Regions from separate parts of the Brevibacillus agri genome, predicted to be linked through region 2. Evidence: riboswitches for the same ligand, from Rfam matches in the RefSeq annotation. Region 2 holds a riboswitch; each other region holds the start of a gene.
What was found. A riboswitch is a leader RNA that binds a small molecule or an ion and turns the genes downstream of it on or off. The one in region 2 is predicted to bind lysine.
Positions count from the first base shown of each region.

Region 1: another riboswitch for lysine. It lies ahead of BA6348_RS20445 (aspartate kinase); the one in region 2 lies ahead of BA6348_RS23175 (amino acid permease).
Region 3: another riboswitch for lysine. It lies ahead of dapD (2,3,4,5-tetrahydropyridine-2,6-dicarboxylate N-acetyltransferase); the one in region 2 lies ahead of BA6348_RS23175 (amino acid permease).

Region 1 is NZ_CP026363.1:4,174,317-4,181,776, forward strand. Features, by position in the region: gene BA6348_RS20440 (DUF2507 domain-containing protein) at 266-718, shown strand; gene BA6348_RS20445 (aspartate kinase) at 846-2,087, opposite strand; lysine riboswitch at 2,332-2,518, opposite strand; gene uvrC (excinuclease ABC subunit UvrC) at 2,605-4,386, opposite strand; gene BA6348_RS20455 (DUF2164 domain-containing protein) at 4,423-4,674, opposite strand; gene BA6348_RS20460 (ABC transporter ATP-binding protein) at 4,807-5,520, opposite strand; gene BA6348_RS20465 (ABC transporter ATP-binding protein) at 5,522-6,283, opposite strand; gene BA6348_RS20470 (branched-chain amino acid ABC transporter permease) at 6,285-7,241, opposite strand; gene BA6348_RS20475 (branched-chain amino acid ABC transporter permease) at 7,247-7,460, opposite strand, start outside.
Region 2 is NZ_CP026363.1:4,733,681-4,741,140, forward strand. Features, by position in the region: gene BA6348_RS23150 (hypothetical protein) at 1-85, shown strand, start outside; gene BA6348_RS23155 (alpha/beta fold hydrolase) at 59-802, opposite strand; gene BA6348_RS23160 (inositol monophosphatase family protein) at 1,084-1,515, shown strand; gene BA6348_RS23165 (CGNR zinc finger domain-containing protein) at 1,616-2,173, opposite strand; gene BA6348_RS23170 (hypothetical protein) at 2,370-2,678, shown strand; lysine riboswitch at 2,794-2,980, shown strand; gene BA6348_RS23175 (amino acid permease) at 3,094-4,536, shown strand; gene BA6348_RS23180 (TolC family protein) at 4,730-5,782, shown strand; gene cidR (cidABC operon transcriptional activator CidR) at 5,948-6,859, opposite strand; gene BA6348_RS23190 (CidA/LrgA family protein) at 6,973-7,344, shown strand; gene BA6348_RS23195 (LrgB family protein) at 7,341-7,460, shown strand, end outside.
Region 3 is NZ_CP026363.1:2,310,399-2,317,858, forward strand. Features, by position in the region: gene BA6348_RS11590 (EcsC family protein) at 1-616, shown strand, start outside; gene BA6348_RS11595 (GNAT family N-acetyltransferase) at 617-1,162, opposite strand; gene BA6348_RS11600 (flavodoxin) at 1,265-1,708, opposite strand; lysine riboswitch at 1,864-2,053, shown strand; gene dapD (2,3,4,5-tetrahydropyridine-2,6-dicarboxylate N-acetyltransferase) at 2,171-2,881, shown strand; gene BA6348_RS11610 (aspartate aminotransferase family protein) at 2,896-4,110, shown strand; gene BA6348_RS11615 (N-acetyldiaminopimelate deacetylase) at 4,114-5,247, shown strand; gene BA6348_RS11620 (hypothetical protein) at 5,540-6,136, shown strand; gene BA6348_RS11625 (DUF4912 domain-containing protein) at 6,346-6,612, shown strand; gene BA6348_RS11630 (glycoside hydrolase family 73 protein) at 6,764-7,402, opposite strand.

The sequences.
Region 1 (7,460 bases), 560 kb from region 2:
ACCCATTGCCTGACCCATTAGACATGCCAAAAAACCGTTAGCTCTCTCCACGCCTAACTTTGTCGGAATGTGTCAAAATACGAAAAAAAGTTGGGCAAAACTTTGACCAAATCCAATTGTACTCTTGTCGACACATAGCGTCAAGACAATCAGTAGACTAAATACATTGATAGAATAACTTTGTTTAGTTTCACTATTTTTTCTCTTAATCGGTCATGAAGCAAGCCTCCCTCTCATAATCTAGTACAGACAGGAGGGAAGCGAGATGAAAGATACCGATCAGTTGGCAGCCCTGTTGCCGCCCCACACGATTCCGGTGGCCGAACGCATGCACATGCCTTATCTCGGCTACCATCTGCTCCGCGAAACATTGACGAACGCCTTATTGGGAGACAGCGAAAGCCCGATATTGTACTGGCTGGGCAAAGACATCGGCCGGAAAATTCCGGTTCAGTCTTCCACGGGCCCGATTCTCCCTTTTATCCGCCTTGGGCTGGGACAGCTCGATCTCGTGGAAGAAACGGCAGACGCGATCGTCTACAAGCTCTCGCACACTATCTACAACTACCAAACGCCCGAGCGGCTCAGCCGCGCCTTGTCACTGGAAGCCGGAATCATCGCCGGCAGCATCGAGCAGTGGAAGGGCAAGGACACGTCCGCACAACTGGAGATCGAAAGCTCGTCCCGCATTCTTATCAAGGTGCGGACGCAAAAATAAACAAGCCGTTCGCCTTCGTGCGGGATACTGCCATACTTTTGTCATTGCAAAAGGCAGCGGGAACCCGCACTCGCGAATCATTCAAAAAGATGCCCCCTCTGCCAGCGGGCGAGGGAGCATTTGCTTCTTATAAGCCGTGCACGACTGCTGTTTCCGCCACATCAAGTCCGTATGCCGTATGCAGGCTGCGAACGGCAAGCTCGGTTTGGCCAGCAGGAATAACGCAGGACACTTTGATGTCCGACGTCGAAACCATTTTAATAGAAATTTCTTTTTCAGCCAAAACGCGGAACATCTCAGCGGCAACCCCCGGATTGTTCACCATGCCGGAGCCGACGATGGACACTTTGGTCAAGTTTTGCTCGAAGTCGACTTTTTCGAAGCCCAGCTCCGCTTTGTTGTTTTCCAGCGTATCCAGCGCCTTTTTCAAGTCATCTGCCGCGACCGTAAACGAAATGTTCGTGACAGCGGCATCGTAGGAGCTTTGAATGATGATGTCGACGTTCACCTGGTTGTCTGCGAGTGTATTGAACAGGCGGGAAAGAGTCCCCACCTTTGCAGGCATCCCGACAACCGTAACTTTGGCGACATCTTCGTCATGCGCGACTCCACTTACTACTCTTCCTGTTTCCATGTTGGCAACCTCCTCAACGTACGTACCCTCTTCGGCAGTAAAGCTGGAGCGGACCACCAGCCGTACCTTGTATTTTTTCGCAGCCTCCACCGAACGCGGATGCAGGACGCCTGCGCCGAGATTGGCAAGCTCCAGCATTTCATCATACGAGATCGTATTCAGCTTGCTTGCTGCCGGCACCATGCGCGGGTCGGCCGTGTAAACGCCAGAAACGTCTGTAAAAATCTCGCATTTGTCAGCATTCAGGCTGGCTGCCAGCGTAACCGCCGATGTATCCGATCCACCGCGGCCGAGCGTTGTAATTTCTCCTTCGTCGCTAAGACCTTGGAACCCTGCCACAATCACGACGCGGCCTCGACCGAGCTCCGCCTGAATGCGCTGTGGATCAATTTGCTTGATCCGCGCCCGGCCGTGGATCGCTTCTGTCGTCACTCCGGCCTGCCAGCCAGTCAAAGAAATGGCATCGTAGCCTTTGGAATGCAAGGCCATCGCGAGCAATGCGATCGATACTTGCTCCCCCGTGGTCAGCAGCATATCCATTTCACGCTCGGAAGGGTAGGCGCTGATCTGTTTGGCCATATCTACCAGGACGTCGGTAGATTTGCCCATCGCAGACACGACGACTACCAGGTCATGCCCTTCTTCTTTGTAGCTGATAATTCGGTCCGCAACTCGTAAAATTCGCTCAATAGTCCCTACAGAGGTGCCTCCGTATTTCTGCACGATCAACCCCATGCGGCTTCTCTCCCTTTTCTCATATCCAATGTTTGTAGAATGTATCGTTTTCTCTCGTTTTATTAGCTTGTTTTCGCTTACTCGTTTATGGAAAATTTTACCTGTCACTTTATAAAAAAGGCACCGACAAGGAATAAGTACCTGCCGCTGCCTACTGTTTCGACATACCGGTTCCTCCCTCCCAATACACGCGGACAATGCAGCACATGACAGGACAACACCTATCACCGCTCACATTGACACACCGTGAGATAGCACTCCATCTGACGCCGGTTAAGAGCCAGATGACAGTTCTGCACTTGTTCAATGCAGACCCAGCATGGAGAACTACGGGTTTTCCTCCACACTTCGGCGAATTCCCCTTTCCCGCTCCCTTCACAGATACCCGATCTCAGGGTGGTACTCTTGGTTTTCGCGCCTCTACCTCACTTCATAAGGGAAGTGAGGCTAACTATTCTGTTTGAAACGCATTATATCACGGGAATCCGAACGGTTCAATTGCTTTTTGAAAAAAACGTTACGATTCCAGCTTGCGCAAATGGGCGATAATCTGCTTCGCCAGCTTGTCGCCGATCCCCAACTGCCGGAAATCCTCCACCGTCGCCTCGCGCATTTTTTTCAGCGAGCCAAAATGGGTAAACAACAGCTTGCGCCGCTTTTCGCCGATGCCCGGTATTTCGTCGAGCTGGGAGGAGAGCATCGTCTTCGTCCGGGATTGTCGGTGAAACGTAATCGCAAACCGGTGCACCTCGTCCTGAATGCGCTGCAGCAAGTAAAACTCGTAGCTGTCCCGCTTCAGATTCACCGGCTCCGGCGGATCGCCGTACATCAACTGCGCGGTTTTGTGCTTTTCGTCTTTGGCCAGGCCGCAGACCGGGATGTACAGCCCCAGCTCGTTTTCCAGCACGTCCATGGCGGCGCTGATCTGCCCTTTGCCCCCGTCGATGACGATCAGGTCGGGCAGCGGCTGGTTTTCCTTCAGCAAGCGCGAATACCGTCTGCGGATTACCTCGCGCATGGAGCCGTAATCGTCCGGCCCTTCGACTGTCTTGATCTTGAACTTGCGGTATTCCTTTTTGTCCGGACGGCCGTCCGTAAAGACAATCATCGCCGACACAGGCTCGGTTCCTTGGATGTTGGAGTTGTCGAACGCCTCGATCCGGTGCGGGACGCCGATCCCCAGCACATGCCCCAGGTTGTGCACCGCCTGAACGGTCCGCGCGTCGTCCTTGGACATCAGGGCGAACTTTTCCTGCAGGGCGATCCGCGCGTTTTCACAAGCCATCTGTACCAGCTCGCGCTTTTTGCTGCGCTTGGGCGTCAACACCTTGACTCCCAGCCATTCACTCAACAGCTCCGGCTCGCTTTCCTCCGGCAGCAAAATTTCTTTGGGCAGCGCGTTTTGCTTGTCGTAGTAAAACTGGGTGACGTACGACATGAAGTCCTCGCTCTCGTTTCCGTAGTAAGGGAAGGAGGTCGTCTGCCGCTCGATCATCTTGCCCTGGCGCATGTAAAAAATTTGAATGCACATCCAGCCTTTTTCCACGGCAAAGCCGATAATGTCGCGGTCAACCGTATCGGTGAACGTAATTTTCTGCTTCTCCATCACCGCTTCGATGCTCTTGATCTGATCGCGGAACTCCTTGGCCCGCTCAAACTCCATCGCCTCTGCGGCCTGGAGCATTTTTTCCGTGAGCTGCTGCTTCATCTGCTCGTGTCCGCCGTCGAGGAAGCGGCTGATCTCATCTACCAGTCGCTGGTTTTCTTCAGCCGAAACCTCGTACACACAGGGGGCGAGACATTGGCCCAAATGGTAGTACAAACATACCTGCTTGGGCATGTTGCGGCATTTGCGCAAAGGATAGAGCCGGTCGAGCAGCTTTTTCACCTCGGACGCGTCGCCTGCATTCGGGTACGGCCCGAAGTATTTCGCCTTGTCTTTCAGCACCTTGCGGGTAATTTCCAGCCGCGGCTGCGCTTCGTTCGTAATTTTGATGTATGGGTAGGTTTTGTCGTCGCGAAGCATGACGTTATAGCGCGGGTCGTGCTTTTTGATGAGGTTGCACTCCAGCAATAACGCCTCGATCGCAGACGACACCACGATATACTCAAAGTCCGCGATCTCGCTGACCAGAAGCTGCGTCTTCCCGTTATGGCTTCCGGTGAAGTACGAGCGCACGCGGTTTTTCAGCACCTTGGCTTTTCCGACGTATATAATTTCCCCGTTTGCATTTTTCATCAGGTAGCAGCCGGGCTTTTCTGGCAGCACAGCCAGCTTGTCTTTCAAGGTACGGTTCATGGCTGCACCTCCTTTTTCCTTTTAACGGCTTTCGCTTTAGCGTTTTTTCATGACGGGCTGTTCCAGGACGTACAGCTCATCCTCCAGGGCGTTCATCCGCTCCAGCAACAGCTTGCGGCTGTCCTGTACGCCCTGGTTATAGTAAAACGGCCCGAGCTCTCTGGAAAAGAAGGCGATCAGCTCTTCCGTCTCCAGGTTGCCCAGCTCCTCGCCGTGTTCTGCGTGAAAATACCGTTGCACTTGCAACACGAGATATTCCGTTTGCTCTCTCGTCAGTTTGGTTGGCATCCGCATCTGGCTTCCTTCCATGGTTTTCCTCTGATAAGAATATACGTTCTACTCCCATAGTACCACGGATCGGGCAGCAAAAAAACTGCCGCTTCGATCTGAAAGCGACAGTTTTCCTCTGACAGCCAGCTTTTAATGCTTGCGTCCGCCCAAGTACGCTTCTTTGACGCGCTCATCGTTCAACAGCGCGTCAGCCGCCCCGTCGAGAACAATCTGGCCGGCTTCCAGCACATAGCCGTAATCGGCGATTTTCAGTGCCTGCTTGACGTTTTGCTCGACGATCAGCACCGTCGTGCCTTCCGCATTAATCTGCTTGATGACTTTGAAAATGTCTGCCACCACAATCGGGGCCAGTCCCATGGACGGCTCGTCCAAAAGCAGCAGCTTGGGGCGCGACATCAAAGCTCTGGCAATCGCCAGCATTTGCTGCTGCCCGCCAGACATCGTACCGCCCAACTGGGGCAGCCGTTCTTTCAAAATCGGAAACCAGGTCATCATTTTTTCCATGTCGTCCTTGATGCCTTGGGTGTCGTTGCGTTGGAAAGCGCCCATTTCGAGGTTTTCCAGCACGGTCATTTTGCCGAGGATCGCCCGCCCTTCCGGCACGAGCGCCAGTCCGCTTTTCACGATCTGGTGCGGCTTTTTGCCGTCCATGCGCTCCCCGCAAAACGTAATGCTGCCTGCCTCCGGCTTTAGTTGGCCGGCGATCGTGCGCATCGTCGTCGTTTTGCCTGCTCCGTTGGCGCCGATGAGAGAGACGATCTTTCCTTCCGGCACTTCCAGCGTAATGCCGCGAATCGCCTTGATTTGACCGTAGGAGGTCGAAAGGTTTTGTACGTGCAGCATGCTATTCTTCCTCCTTGCCCAAGTATGCCTCGATCACATCGGGGTTGTTTTGTACCTCTTCCGGCGTTCCGTCCGCAATTTTCACGCCGAAATTGATGCAGACGACTTTCTCGCACAAGTTCATGACCAGCCCCATGTCGTGCTCGACCAGCAAGACGGTCGTGCCGTCATCGCGAATTTTGCGCACCAGTTCCATCAGCGCTTTCGTCTCTGTCTCGATCATCCCGGCAGCAGGCTCGTCCAAAAGCAATAGCTTCGGCTCGGTCGCGAGCGCCCTGGCGATTTCCAGACGGCGCTGCTGTCCGTACGCGAGCGTATCCGAGCGGACGTCTGCCACGTCGGACAGCCCGACAAACTCCAGCAATTGTTCCGCTTTTTTCGCAACCGCCTTCTCCTCGGACCGCTGGCCAGGCGTGCGCAAAAGCGAAGCCCAAAACCCCGCCTTCATCCGCGCATGGCAACCTACCTTGACGTTGTCGAATGCGCTCATGTGACCAAAGAGGCGAATATTTTGAAACGTGCGGGCAATCCCCATTTCCGTGATTTTGTTCGGCGGCATCCCGTTCAGCGTCTGTCCGGCAAAGGAAAAGGTGCCTGTCGTCGGCGCAAAAATTCCGGTGGCCATATTGAAGATCGTCGTCTTTCCGGCGCCGTTCGGGCCGATCAGGCCGACAATCTCCCCTTCGCGCACGGAAAAGGACACATCGCGCAGGGCCGTGATGCCGCCAAAGCTTTTTCCTACGTTCGCCAGTTCCAGCAACATCTCACAGTCCCCCCTTCGCCTTGCTTTTGTCTTTTTTGAACCATTTTTTGAAAGTATCGGTACCGATCAGACCGTGTGGACGGAAAGCCATCACGCCGACCATAATCAGACCGTACATGAGCATTTTGTATTCGGCCAGGCCGCGCAAAACTTCCGGCAGCGCCGTCAGCACGAGCGCGCCAAACAATGGTCCCCACACGACCTCGCTTCCCCCGATCACGGCAAAGGAGAGAATTTCCACGACTTTGTGGTAGTTGAAATCGTCCGGCGTAATCGTCGTCGTAATGTGCGCGAACAAGCCGCCGCACACGCCGGCGAGCACCGATCCGATGACGAAGGCGAGCATTTTGTAGTACGCCACTTGCAGGCCCATCGCCCGCGCCGCTGTCTCGTCCGCCTTGATCGCTTCGAACGCCCGGCCGAGCCTGGACTTGTTCAGACGCAGCGTCAAAAAGAGAATGACAGCGAACAACAACAGCATGAACAGGCACGTAGACAAAGCTTTCATTTGCATGACGGAGACGCCCAATGTCGTCGCTTTCAGCCCGATCGCTTTCTCAAAATCGTACAAATAATTGCCGATGGATTGCAGGCCGGTCAGCCCCAACGCCCCGTTCGTAATCTCCAGATTGAGCAAAATGACGCGAATGACCTCGCCAAAGCCGAGAGTGGCAATCGCCAGGTACAAGCCGTGCAGCTTCAAGGTTGGCGCGCCGATGAGCAGAGCGATCAAGCCTGCCGCCAAACCGCCGATGAGGATGGCAACAAACAGCGGCATGTCCGCCTGCTTGGTCAAAATACTCGCCGTGAAGGCGCCGATGCTCATGAATCCGGCATGCCCCAGCGAGAGCTGTCCGGTGGAGAGCGTGATGTAAATGCTGATCGCCAAGATGCTGTTCAGCAAAATAAAGGTAAACACCTGTAAGTTATACGGATTGAGAATGTCCAATGTTTGCACCTCCTTTACGCTTTGCGTCCAAATAGTCCTTCCGGCTTCAGCAACAAAATCACGATGATGAGGCCGAACGCCACGGCATCGCGATAAGACGAGTCTCCGTAGGCGACGGTAAACACCTCGATGATTCCGAGCAAAACGCCGCACACCATCGCTCCGGGAATGCTGCCGACGCCGCCCAGAATCAACACCGCCAGCCCCTTGAACCCGAGCGTCATCCCC
Region 2 (7,460 bases):
GCTGCTGTTGCCATCCGAAAACATCCGCATCACCGGCGTCGTATCTGGCATCGTCTCGCTAACGGGCAATGACGTCGGTCAGTAGCCAGTCCTTGATCGCCGCCACGGTCTGCTGCCACTGCTCCTGGGGAGTGATGGCGGCAGGCTGGTCGCCCTCCTGCGCCCCGTAGCTTCCGAACTGCGCATGATTGCCGCCCTCGATCGACATGTACACCGTGCGCTCAGGCAAAAATTGCTTGTTCTCTTCGTATTTTTTCCGGTCGATGACTCCATCCCGCGAGCCGAGCAGCGACAGCACGGGGACATCCGCTTCCTTCAAATCCCCGCGCTTGTCTGGATACGCCCCCAGGAAAATGACGCCGTCAATCCGCTCGAGCTGGCTGGCTGCGTATCTGGCTGCCATCGCGCCGCCGAGAGAGTGCCCGCCGATGACGAACGACTGCTGCGGATACGCTTTTAACACTTGATTGGCCCGCTCGACGTCGGTGATCGCCAAATTCAGCGGCATCCGCGCGATGAATACCCGATAGCCGGAACCAGCCAGGGTGCGTGCGAGCGGCGCATAACTCTCTGGCGTGACCAGAGCGCCCGGATACAAAATCAAGCCAGGCTCACGCGCTTCCCCACCTTCAAAAGCAATCCAGTCGCCCGTGTCGATCACCGTGATCCCTTCGCCTCCCTGCATCGCGTCTTTTGCCGCCTGATCGGGCTGATACGGCCGCAAATACCAGATCGCTGTACAAGCTCCGGCGAGCAACAGCAAGACCAGCACCCTCCACCATCGTTTCCGTTTCCGACTCATTCCGCCACCTCGCTTCCGTTCCCTTGTTGCTTGCTTCTTATTATGTCTCAATCTTCCTTTCCATGTGCGCCATTTGCCCATTCCCGTCAAAAAGCGTGCACATGTATTGACGGCAACCCGTTTTATTAGTAGTACTTTTACATACCACTAATAAAAATCGTGTCGTTTGCCCTTGGCTGAACAGCTTTCAAACCAATGGGCCAGACCGCTCTTGAACGCGGAACGTGCGCTGTCGATGCGCCGAAGGACACGATCCAAACAAGAAAGGTTGGGGAACCGTTATGAAGCAAGACGATGTGTTGTACTGCGAAGCTTTGCTGCGAAAAGTCGGCCAGAGGCTGTTTGCCGAATTTGCGCAGGAGCCAGCCTGCACGAGCAAGCAAGCGATGAACGAACGTTTTCACGCCTTAAATCCGCAAGCAGAAGAGCTGCTCCGGCACGGTTTGGCGGAGCGCTTTCCCGCGTATCGCTGGTCCGATGCAGAATTTGATGCCTCCCTGCAAAAACAGCCGGAATACTCGACCCCGTACTGGATTTGCGATGCCATCGACGGAGCCGTCTACTTTTTGCAAGGCATGCCGATGTGGGCCGTCTCTCTCTGCCTCGTCCGCGACGGTCAGACGGCCGTTTCCTTTGTGTACGACCCTTGCCGGGATGAGATGTTTACTGCCATTGCAAGACAGGGCGCTTTTTTTGAATGGCAGCAAAATTAGCGTCTCGGCCAAAACAGCGCTGTCCGAATCCGTCCTGGGCACGCTGTTTGCGTCCTCGGAACCGATGAATCTCTCCGTCGGCAAGCTTACGGCCGATTCCTTACTTTTTCTCCTTTTGCCGCTCCCGAAAACGGCGCACCTTCATGAGATTGCCGCACATTTTGTCATCGCACCAGCGGCGTACCCGATTGCGGCTTTCATCGTAAAACACCCATCGGCAGTCCTCGTTGTCGCAAATCTTGATGCGCTGCACGTGCTCAGGAAGCAGCAGCGTGGCAAAGGAAGCCGCGATGCGGGCCATCACCAGCTCCCAGCCGCTGGAGGCGCTGACCAGCTCCTGCTCATACCCGCTCTCCTTGCCCGCAGAGATGACGCGAACGTGAAAAGGCGCCTTCGCGAGCGTCTGATTCAGCTCCTCCAGTTCCTCCTGCCGCAACGCTTCCCCGCGCACGACCCGCTCCAGCAGACTGCGCATATATTCGCGCAAACGCAACAGCGCCACTGCACTCGCCTCATCAATAGGCAATGGGGCGTGCAAAGCGTATTCCCGCAAAAGCTGCTCCAGCCATTCCTGCTTCGCCAGCCGATTTTCCCTGCGGCCAGACCCGCGCCAATCGCGCCAATCACTGTTTAAAAAATCAATGCACAGCCAGTTCACTCCACTCTTCCCCCATCTGCTTTTCGTTTCTTTTGCTTCTTGTATGCTCAGCCTGTGTATGGTATTCTCTATCCGTAACCAACATAAAATATTTAGGTGGTTACAAGCTGCTTCTTATTGCCATTATAACGTTTCACCAATCTGTTTGACAGACGAGGAGGAACCACATGAATCGGATGGAACTGCTTGTTCACGAATGGGAATGCACGTCGGCACGGAATTTATCAATACCGCCGAGACGAACGACGACACGTTCCAGCCTTCGGGATCGCCCGACGACGAAGCAGCCTGGCAGGCCACCGTACAGCGGATGGAAACCGTCCATCGCCAAATTCATGAAAAGCTCGTCGCTCTGTCAGACGAAGCGTTCGACCAGCCGCTTCCGAGCATCCCTGCCGGGCAAAGCGTGATGAGCATTATTTTGCACGACGCTTTTCACACAGGGCAAATCGTGCAGATCCGCAAGTTGCAAGGCTCCTGGCCTGCACGCCGATCCTTTTTGTAGCAAAACCGCTCCATGCCAATATTTTGCAGCGCAACTTTTTTCGTTGATAAATAACCGTCAATCTTATATAGTTGATAAATAAATCAATTTCATACATGTTATCCTCATCATTCACGGTGAGGGTAGAGGTCGCGGCTTTTATGTCATCCTGTACGAGATTCAGAAGAAATCAATGACTCCAGGAAAGGGAAAAGCCGCCGAAGCTCATGGCGTATCTCTGTGCGCATGGGCTGGGGCTGTACCCGAAAGGGACAGAACTGTCACGTTTGCTTGCCGGGCAAACGTGGTGTGCTATCTTCAGTGAAGGCTTGGTGGGGATTGGATCATACCGCCCTGTGCCGTTTTTTGGCTATTGGCGGTTTTTTCTTTTCCGACCGACCTTCTCAAATTTTTAGAAAGGTCGTGCAAGCAGCATATGTCACAGAATCAACTGCAACGTGGTTTGAAAGCCCGCCATCTGACGATGATCGCCATCGGCGGCTCCATCGGGACGGGCCTGTTCCTGGCAAGTGGAGGCTCGATTCACGAGGCCGGACCGGGCGGAGCCTTGGTCGCCTACATCGCCATCAGCATCATGGTTTACTTTTTGATGACCAGCCTGGGGGAAATGGCTGCCTTCATGCCTGTATCCGGCTCGTTTTCTACGTACGCCACCAAATTCGTCGATCCGTCCCTCGGCTTTGCGCTGGGCTGGAATTACTGGTACAACTGGGCGATTACGATTGCCGTCGAGCTATCTGCCGCGGCGCTGATTATGAAATACTGGTTCCCGGATACTCCCGCCATTTTGTGGAGTACCCTGTTCCTCTGCCTGATGGTTGCTCTGAATTTGTTGTCTGTCAAAAGCTACGGCGAATCCGAATACTGGTTTGCCTTGATTAAAGTCATGACGGTCATCGTCTTTATCGTGATCGGTGTCCTGATGATTTTCGGCATCATGGGCGGCGAAGCAGTCGGCTTCCAAAACTTCACCAAAGGCGACGCGCCATTCAACGGCGGCTTCATGGCCCTTCTCGGTGTGTTCATGATTGCCGGGTTCTCGTTCCAGGGAACTGAGCTGGTCGGTGTGGCCGCCGGGGAGAGCGAAGACCCTGCCCGCAACATCCCGAAAGCGATTCGCCAGATTTTTTGGCGCATCTTGCTGTTCTATATTTTCGCGATCCTGATTATCGGGCTGCTCGTACCGTACGACAATCCGAATCTAATTAGCGGAGATATTACGGATATTGCCATCAGTCCGTTTACGATCGTGTTTGAAAAAGCAGGCTTTGCCTTTGCCGCCTCCGTAATGAACGCAGTAATCCTCACGTCCGTTCTGTCAGCCGGGAACTCGGGCATGTACGCATCCACCCGTATGCTGTGGACGCTGGCGAAGGAAGGCAAAGCGCCCAAATGGTTTGCCAAAGTGACGCGCAATGGCGTTCCCGTCAATGCCCTCATCATGACAGCGGCCATCGGTGCCCTGGCGTTTTTGTCCTCGCTGTTCGGCGATGGCGAAGTGTACGTGTGGCTGTTGAACGCTTCCGGCATGTCCGGGTTCATCGCCTGGCTGGGAATCGCCGTCAGCCATTACCGCTTCCGCAAAGCTTACTTGGCGCAAGGCCGCGATCTGCGCGATTTGCCGTACCGGGCGAAGCTGTTCCCGTTTGGCCCGATCTTCGCCTTCATCATTTGCTGCATCGTCATCATCGGCCAAAACTACTCCGCGTTCATCGGCGGAGAAATCGACTGGAACGGCGTTTTCGTCTCCTACATCGGACTGCCGCTGTTTTTGATCGTCTGGCTGGTTTACAAATACACGAAAAAAAGCAAGCTGGTACCACTGAACAAAGTCGATCTCAGCATGGACGAAAAATAAAAATAGCGTTGCAACAACTCTCTACAAGATTCCCTCGTCGCAGGGAATCTTTTTTTTGGCGCAAACTATATTTCCTATCACATTTTCATATTTCGTATTGACGAATAACGCATGGAAATATATACTGTTCATGAAATTTGATAATGATAATCGTTATCATTATATTTTCTTACTTTTTATAGGAGGTAGCATAATGAAATCCAGGTTGTCCAAGCACATTTACAGCACCACGCTGGTTGCCGCGCTGTTGGCAGGCAATGCTCATCTCGCTCTGGCGGAAGAACCTCTCGTCGCAGCAGCGGAACAGACCCAAATCGTTCCCTTGTCCCTCGACCATGCCGTAGAGCAGGCACTGAAAAACGACGTTGATCTGGAACTGCTGCGGCTGACGTATGACAACACCCGCTACGAAACCCTCATGACGCTGCGCGATAAGGCCGCCATCAAGAAAGATGACATCAATACTCTGGATGAAGCAAAGAAAAAATACGAAGAAACAGCCAAGGCGCAAAAAACATTGCTCGTAGACGAGGCATCCTATAACGCTTCGAAAATCAGCTTGCAAATGCAAGTACAAAAAGCGTACTTTGAAGCGCGGGCGCTCGAAGAAAAAATCAAGCTGCAAAAGAACAGCATCAGACGCCAAACCTGGGCCCAGGACAGCGCTGCGAAAGAAAAGCTGTCCGAGCTGGAAAACAGCTTCAAGCAAGCATTAACCAAGCTCAATGAATTGCTGAACGAAAAAAGGGACAGACAATGGCTGCTGGAAACCAGCAAACTCTCCTATACCCCGCTGCCAACGCTGGAAGAAACCAAAGCTCTCGCCTACCAAAAACGCCCTGACATGGTGAAAGCGGAAGCAGAGAGAGCGTTTGCCCAGGTAAAAGTGGACTACACCTCCGAGTACGCCGCTATCAGCACATACAAAGGAAGAATCGCACTCAACGAATTGCGCAAAGCTGAGCTGCTGCTGCAAAAGCTCAAGCAAAAAGTCGATCAGGAAGTGAGCGACGCCTACGAAAAAGCGGTCGCAGCAAAAAAAGCGCTGGATGAAAGCACCGCCGCAAAAGACGAAGCATGGAAAACTTATCACGCCACACTCACCGATTATGCGAACAAAAAAGTATCTCTGAACGACCAGATCGAAACAGAAGCTGAATTGTTTGATTCTGAAACAAAAGCAGCCGATTCTCTCTATCAATACAACATCGCTGTCAGCACCTTGAATCAATCGGTTGGCCTTTAATATTTCGCGTTACGAAATATTCGATCTCATTTTTCCTTCCTTTTTCCAAGCTTTACGCCAGCTTTGACAGGCGTCTTTTCAAGGCCAAGCTGCCTTTATATAAATCAAAGAAGCAGTCGTCAGCCTGCAGTCGTTCTGCTGTGGCCGACCGCGCAAAGAATGGCTTCATCCTCGCGATGAAGCCTTTCTTTCTATAGAAGGCAGCATTTCTTTTGTAAAGCGAATCCACTCGCGGGTGGCGTACGACAAATAGGCGTTTTTGCGCCAGATCATCCCCAGATGCCATTTGATCGTCGGATTGACCAGCGCGAGGCTGTGAAAGCGCCGCGGATCGAGCTCCCGGCAAATCGTCTGCGGCAACAGGGTGATCCCGACGTTGGCCGCCACCATTTCCGAGAGAAAATCCCACTGCGAGCTTTTGTAGATGACCGTCGGGTGGAAGCCTACGCGCACGCACTCGTCAATGATCCGGTTGTGCAAGGAAAAATCTTCGTGAAACAGCAAAAACCGCTCGTTTGCCAGTTCGGCCAGCGACACCTCCTGCCGCCCGGCCAGCGCATGCGTAGGGTGGACGACTACGCGAATCTGTTCGTTGACAAAAGAGTACGACTCAAACAGCTCCTCACTCGTCGGCAGCAAAACAACGCCGCTGTCCAGCATCCCTGACGCCACGTCCGCCTCGACTTTTTTGGAGCCGACCTCCAGCAGCTCCAGCACGATCCCCGGATACTGCTCGCAAAACTTCCCGATCACTTGCGGAAAAAAGCTCGCCCCTACCATCGGCGGCAGCCCGATGCGGATTCTCCCCCGCTTCAGCTCCATCAAATCGTCGAGATGCAGCTTCATGTTTTCAAACGACTTCACCATCACCTCTGCCTGGGAAAACAAGACCCAGCCCGCGTCGGTCAACGTAATCCGCTTGCCGACCCGCTCAAACAGCTCGACGCCGATTTCTTCTTCCAGGTTCCGCACCATCTTGCTGATCGTCGGCTGGGTAATGTACAGCGCCTCTGCCGCCTTGGTGAAGCTGCTGTGGCGGGCTACCTCCAAAAAATATTGCAAATGGCGAATGTCCATCCCGCTGCTCCCTCCGCTTCATCTATAGATATGATGAATGATACTCATTCTATATATGCATTTTACCTATGAAAAGAGGTGATGTACACTTTTCACAAAGGGAGAGGACCAACATGAAAAGACTGCTTATCATCGTGGGGCAAGTGGCGTTTTTCATCATCGTGTCCGCGTTGATGAACCTGCTCGTCTCCGTCCTTGGCTGGAAAATCCCCGGCAGCATTTTGGGGATGTTTGTCGTGTTTTTGCTGCTCCAGGCAAAAGTGCTGCGTCTGGAGTGGATCGAATCGGGCGCGGCCTGGCTTATGGCCGAGCTGCTACTGTTTTTCATTCCGCCGTCTGTCGGCATCGTCTCGTATCAAAGCTTGATGCTGCATGAAGGGCTGCAAATTGTCCTGATTATCGTCATCGGCACGGCGTTTGTCATGGCGTGCAGCGGCTTGATCGCCCAAAGCATTTCCAAGCGAAAGGAGCATTCGCGCTCATGATGATCGGACTGCTCGGCTTTCTATTCACCATCGCGCTTTACCTGATCGCCAAGCGGCTTTACCGCTACAGACCGATTCTCTTGTTTTCGCCGCTATTGTTTACGCCAATCGTTTTG
Region 3 (7,460 bases), 2.4 Mb from region 2:
CGTTCAGGATACGGCGATTTACAGCAAGTTCGCTCCCCGCTTGGAAAGGGATGGCGCGGGCATTCCGCAGACCGCAGAAGTCGCAGGGGCACCGCTCGTCCTCATGGATGAGATTGCCCGCGAGCTGAAAGAATCGCGCGCGACCTTTGCCACGGTACAGGGCGCAACGACAGGCATCGGCGGCATTTTTACGCTGGCGCTTGATATTCCGTTGCTGCTCGGCACGTCGCTGAAAGTGCTGCAAGAAATGGCGCTATGCTACGGCTATCGCCCGGAGGACAAGCGGGAGCGGCTGTTCGTGGTCAAATGCCTGCAGTTCGCTTCTTCCGATATCGTCGGCAAAAAGGCGATACTGGCTGAGCTGTCGCGCTTTGACGAGCCTGCTGCGCAAAAAGACGTCATGGCACAATTGCAGGGCTGGCGGGAAGTCGTGGTGACGTACACGGAAAATTTTGGCTGGAAAAAGCTGTTTCAGATGGTGCCGATTGCAGGCATCCTGTTCGGGGCGTACTTGAATCGCTCAACCGTCCAGGATGTCGCCGAAGCGGGGCGAATGCTGTACCGCAAGCGGCGAATCCTGGAGCGATTGCGCGTGGAGCAAAACAAAGAGGAATGATTAGCTCCAGTCCTCTGCCGTGATCGCAAATAGGAGGTGATCTTCCCACACGCCGTTGATTTGCAAATAGCGCAAGGACAACCCTTCGTGGCGAAAGCCGTTTTTCTCCAACACGCGGATGGAGGGAGTATTGCGGGGCATGACAGCGGCCTGTACCCGGTGCAGCCCGGCTTCCTGGAAGGCGTACGTGAGCGCAAGCCGTACGGCCGCAGTGGTGTAGCCTTTGCCGTTGCAGGCTTCATCCATGAAGTAGCCGATGGTCGCGTTTTGCCAGGCGCCGCGCACGACGTTTGACAGAGCGACGCGGCCGATCATTTCGTCCGTGTCGCGCAAAAACACGCCAAAGGCGAAGGCGGTCCCTGCTGCAAAGTCTTGCTCCGCTTGCGCAATTTGCGACTCTTGACCGCTCAGCGTCAGGAAGGCGGCGGAGCGGAGCGGCTCGAACGGTTGCAGGAAGGCATGATTACGCAGCCGAAGCTTCAGAAGCTCGGCTGCGTCATTTGCTTGCAGTGGTCGCAAGTAGACCGTATGCGTATGTAACGTCATGATATCAATCCTCCTTCTTGAGAAAAGATGGATCGACATTTTATCATGACAGCGCTTGCTTGAAAAGGATTTTTTTGGACAACTTCTTTTCCGGCGCTAGTCTTAGCCGAGCAGCTCGGAGAAGGAAACGCCAAACTGTTTGCAAATCTCTACTTCTTTTGCGTTAGGAGACAGCTCGATTTTCAGACCTTCGAGTGGAGTTTCCGCTCCGCGCTCGCTCGCTTTTTTCAGCAAAATATCTACAGCAGCGCCCACATGCTCGTAAGCGGAGTCGCAGGAACCGAAAGCCGCGACTTTTTTGCCGCTCAAATCAATATCGTCCATCTCTTCGTAAAAGTCCAGGCACTCGTCTGGCAGATCGCCGTCGCCCCATGTATAGGCACCGAGCAAAATGGCATCGTAGTCTTCCAGTTCCTTGGCAGTGGCATCCATGACTTCTTTTATCTCCAGGTCTTTTCCGGTGGAACGAATCCCTTCGGCAATTGCTTCAGCAACTTCCTGCGTGTTTCCTGTCATGCTTGCGTACACCATCAAAATGCGGCTCATAAGAAGTAAACCCTCCAAATAAGATAATGAAAATCATTCTCACACAAATAAAATAATGAAAATGATTCTCGTTGTCAACAGTTATTTTTCTTTCCATAAAGCTGTTGCCACAAGTGATTGATTTTGGTAGAGTAAAATGAAATTATAATATTGGAAGTCTAAATAGAGGTGCGCCGAAGATGAGTACATCTTTTCGTAATCTGCCAGGGGGCGGGAAGAGAGGGAAAGGCTAAAGCGCCGAAGCTGTTGCTGTTCCCCTCGGATAGCAGCGGCTGGGGTGATTCGTGAACAATGAGCATCCTGTCACAAAAGGCAATCGCCTGTTTGTGGAGCGCTATTTACGATTTGCTTGGGCAGTATGGAAAGCAATGAGATAGCGAATGCACTCATTGCTTTTTTTAGTCAGGGGAGAGGTTCGCTCTCGTTGACAGGCACGCTTTTTATTAAAAGGAGGATGTACCAGTGAACATGATGGATGCCAATGAAATTATCGCGTTTATTCAAAAAAGCGAGAAGAAAACACCAGTGAAACTATACGTGAAAGGCAATCTGGAGGGCATTGACTTCGGTGCCAGCTCCAAGACGTTCATTACAGGCACGACTGGCGTTGTGTTTGGCGAATGGAAAGAAATCGAGCCGGTTCTGGCTGCGAACGCGGACAAAATCGAAGACTACGTAGTAGAAAGCGACCGCCGCAATTCGGCGATTCCGTTGCTCGACACAAAAGGAATCCAGGCGCGCATCGAGCCAGGCGCGATTATCCGCGACCAGGTGACGATCGGCAACAACGCAGTCATCATGATGGGCGCTACGATCAACATCGGTGCTGTGATTGGCGAAGGCACGATGATCGACATGAACGTCGTCGTCGGCGGCCGCGGAACGATCGGGAAAAACTGCCATATCGGCGCTGGTTCTGTCATCGCAGGCGTCATCGAGCCGCCTTCCGCGCAGCCAGTCGTAGTGGAAGATGACGTCGTAATCGGTGCCAACGCCGTGGTTCTGGAAGGCGTGCGCGTAGGAAAAGGCGCGGTTGTGGCAGCGGGCGCGGTCGTCATTGAAGACGTGCCGCCATACGTTGTGGTGGCTGGTACACCAGCGCGCGTGATTAAACAGATCGACGACAAAACTCGCTCCAAGACGGAGATCAAGCAGGAGCTACGTCAACTGTAGGGGAGAGAGCTCACATGGACTGGCGTACGCTTGATGAACAATACATCGTCTCTTCCTACAAACGCTTGCCGATCGCGATCGAAAAAGGGGAAGGCAACTACCTGTACGACACAGCGGGCAAAAAGTATTTGGATTTGTTTACGGGGCTGGCCGTCAATGTGCTCGGCCACTCCCATCCGCGGATCGTCCAGGCGCTGCGCGAACAGGGCGAGCGCTTCCTGCACATTTCCAACGTATTTTTGAACCAGCCGGCAATCCGGTTGGCCCAGCGGCTGGTGGAGCAGACGATCCCGGGAAAAGTGTTTTTCACAAATTCCGGTGCGGAAGCGACCGAAGCCGCGATCAAAATGATCCACAAATGGACGAAGGCAGAAGGGGCCGGGCGCGAAGGGATTGTCGTGCTCCGCAACAGCTTTCACGGCAGAACATTGGGCGCGGTGCGGCTGACCAGACAGGCCCATGTGTATCAGGATTTTCCGCAGCCGGACTTTCCGGTGTACGAGCTAGACCCTGAGGATGCGGACGGCTTGCGGGCGATTTGCCGCGACGCGAAGCCGGCCGCTGTCCTGATGGAGCCTGTGCTCGGCTCTGGAGGGGTCGTGCCGCTGTCGGAGCCGTTTTTGCGCGAAGTGGCGGCGATTTGCCAGGAGGAAGGCATGCTGTTTGCCATGGACGAAATCCAGACAGGCATGGGACGCACTGGTAAGCTGTTTGCCTACCAGCACGCAGGCGTGACGCCGGATTTGATCTTGTTTGCCAAAGGCGTAGGCGGAGGGCTTCCGCTCGGTGGCGTGATTGCCGGAACGAAGCTGATGAACCAGTTCAAGCCGGGCGACCACGGGACGACCTTTGCGCCGTCGCCGCTTTCGGCGGCTCTCGGCAACGTGGTGCTGGATGAGCTGCTCGATCCTGCTTTTGCGGCAAGCGTGGACGAAGTGATCGCGTACTTGTGGGCGGGCCTCGAATCGCTGCGCGCGCGTCTCCCGGAACAGTTGCAGGCGCTCCGCGGCAAAGGCATGATGGTCGGCATCCCGCTCAGCGCCGCACCGGAAGAGGTCAGCCGTTTGCAGCAGGCATTGCTTGATCGCGGCATTCTCGTGGACGTGACGCAAAAGACAATCGTGCGTCTGCTGCCGCCGCTCACCTTGACCAAAGAAGACGTCGACCTTTTCCTGGACAGCTTTGCAGCGGAACTCGCTGTGCGGCACGGGGCCAAAGGGGAGGCGTAAACGATGGCGACATCGCTGTTTACCCAGATTCGGCGCGACCTGCACCAAATTCCGGAGCCGGGCTTTGCCGAGGTGAAGACGCAAAAGTATTTGCTCGATTACTTGGAGCGTCTCCCGCAGGAGCGCATGCAGATCAAGACGTGGCGCACCGGGATTTTGGTCCGGATCGCGGGGACGAATCCTAAGCGCACGATCGCCTGGCGCACGGACATGGACGGCTTGCCGATTGCAGAAGAGACGTCGTATCCGTTTCGCTCGCTGCACGAAGGCTACATGCACGCGTGCGGACACGACATGCACATGGCTATCGCGCTCGGGCTTGTGACGCATTTTGTGGAGCAGCCGATTGCAGATGACCTGCTGTTCCTGTTTCAGCCCGCAGAAGAGGGCCCAGGCGGCGCTCAGCCGATGATGGAGAGCGAGGAGTTTGCTTCCTGGCGGCCGGATTGCATTTTTGCGCTGCACATCGCGCCGGAGTATCCCGTCGGCTACATTGCCACCAAGCCGGGCATTTTGTTTGCCAACACGTCCGAGCTGTACATTGATTTGGTCGGAAAAGGCGGGCACGCAGCTTTTCCGCACAAAGCAAACGACATGGTGGTCGCAGGCAGCCATCTCATCACACAGCTCCAGACGATTGTGGCGCGCAACGTCGATCCGCTCGATTCCGCTGTCGTGACCATCGGCAAGCTTGAGGGCGGCACCAAGCAAAACATCATTGCGGAAAAGGCGCGGCTGGAAGGGACGATTCGCACGTTCTCGACCGAGTCCATGGCGCTGGTCAAAGCGCGGATTGAAGCGCTTGTCAAAGGCATCGAGGCGGGCTTCGACTGTACGGCGTCCATCGACTACGGAGTAGGGTATTGCCAAGTGTACAACGAGGAAAAGCTGACGACGGCCTTTATGGACTGGGTGCGCGAGCAGGGCGAAGACGTGACGCTGATTGCCTGCAAGGAAGCGATGACCGGAGAAGATTTTGGCTACTTCCTGCAGGAGATTCCGGGCTTTTTGTTCTGGCTGGGCGTCCATACTCCGTACGGGCTGCACCATTCCAAAATCGAGCCGAGCGAGGACGCGATCGAAGTCGGGATCCGCTTGGTCTCCCGATATTTTACGTGGCTGTCGGAACAAAATTAGCGCGAGACAGGCAGCAAAAAAAGAGCGGCGAAGCTGGCCGCTCTTTTTTGTATGCGAAAAAAGGTTTGGTGAGAGATTGGGGATGTTTTTTGTCAAGAGTCCTGCGTATTTTCTTTTCGAGATTGTGTATAAGTCTTTCTTCCTGGATGTCCCGCGCCTGTGGATTCTGTGGATACTGTTGAAAAAACTTGTCTTCGGACCACAACTATTTGCTGTCTTCCACGTATAAAATAGGGAGAAGCAATTCCGGAAAATCAAGCGCTGCCGCGCACACATACAGGAGGATTATGACATGAAAAAAGCATGGTTATCGGCCTTGTTGGCGCTGACTGTAGCGGGAGTTGGGAGTACCGCCGCTTTGGGAGAAGGTGCGTTGCGCGTTTTTTTAGGCACGGAAACGATTTCAAGCGATATGCCTGCTTCCAAGGCCGATTCGGTTGAGGCCTTGGTCAACAAGCTTGGCGGGTTTGTTGATTACGATTCGCGCACGGGCAAGCTGCAGGTAGTCAAGCCTAACGTAAACATCATCGTCATTGAAGGAATTCAGCAGACGCGCAATAAAAATATCGTCTTCAGCAACCCGGTCAAAGGCTACAGCGACAAAAACGTACCGCGCACTTTCAACGTATTCGTTGAGGTAGACGAAGCGCCTGTCGCCAAAGACTTGCGGATGCAGCTCGTCCTGATTGGACCGGACGGCAAGGAAGTGAGCAAAGGCAAAGAGTGGAAGTACTCCACGCAAAATGCGAACAGCTTCTACTTCTCCGAGCCGTTTGTATCGACAAAGCTGGAGGCGTATGGAAATTACAAGGTCCAGGTGCAGATGAAGTCCGAGAAGTTTAATTCCTACGTAGTCGTAGGCGAAAACACGTTTACGGTAGGACGATAAATTAAATGCTCCTGATACGTTCCCACTTGGCTAGGTCACATGGTATAATAGACTGAAAAAACCAATATACATGTTGAAAGCAAGTACATGAAAGAAAGGAACGATGGGAGCAAATGGAGACAAATCCCCCGCGATCGTCCACGGATGTAGAAGGCCCGAGTATCCACATCGCCTGGAAAGATGAGCATTCGATTCAGGCGGAGTGGAGTATGACGAAGGAGTTCGAGCAGGAAGTGGAGAAGAAATTTGCGATACCTTTTGCCGAGCTGCCGTTTGTCCTGCGCCTTTTTGACGTGACTGACCGCAAAGAGATCCGCAATGATGGCACAGACCTTTACACTGATTTTGATATCAACCATCGTTCTTCCGAATGGATTTTGTACGGAGTGACGCAAGGATTGGAATATTGCGTAGACCTGGGCATTCGGATGGTGGACGGAAGGTTCTATTCGCTGTCAAGATCTCAAATGATTTGAATCATCGTGCTCATTTGATCTGGCTTCCGGGCGAAAGCTCGCGCGAAGCTCTCTATGATGCAGTACCTGTTTTTTTTCATAAGGAAAGAGCCCCGCTTAGCCCAGGTTCGCCTGTGCTGGAACGGGGCTTTTGTTTTCGCATACGATAACGTTATGGTGCTTCGCGTTGTTTGTCGAGCAGGCGCAGGGCGACAGCGAGGACGGCCCATACAGGCATCGGTTCGTCCAGCTTGCTGAGCCACTCTGGCGAGGTGATAAGCCCCTCGCGAAGCACGCGTTTGCCCAGATCAAGCTTCCAGGGCGGATACGGTGACGGCTCCTCTGGCGCGAACTGATCGTAGGCCGTCAGGTTGTACGTCTGGATCAGGCGGATCAGCTTGTCGGCGTATTGCGGGTCTGTGGCATAGCCGGCTTTTGACAGAGCCTGGGCAGCCTCCTGCGGTGTGGATGCCGTCAGCACGTTTTTGTAGGTAGGCTTGAGCAGAAACTGGGCGTGATCGTCAATCGATTGCTGATAGCTGTAGTACGCTTTGAACGTAGACTGGCGGGACACGGTCTGCCCATTCTCCACCTCCTTGCTTGTGATGGTGACGGAACCGGCCGGGCCTGTGCCTTTGATCCCGAACAAATTGTACGAGGAGCGGCCTGTAACTGGGTCTTGCGGGACTTTTTGCCCCCATCCCGATTCCAGGATGGCTTGCGCAATGGTGATCGAAGGGAAGATATGGTAATTGAGAAAAGTTTGCCTGGCGGAGCCTGCCACCAGCTCGATGAATGCTTTCGGTTCCATGCGGGCACCTCTCTTCATGGTGAGCATGCTGGTTTTTGCCGCTTTTTTGTGTCGCCCC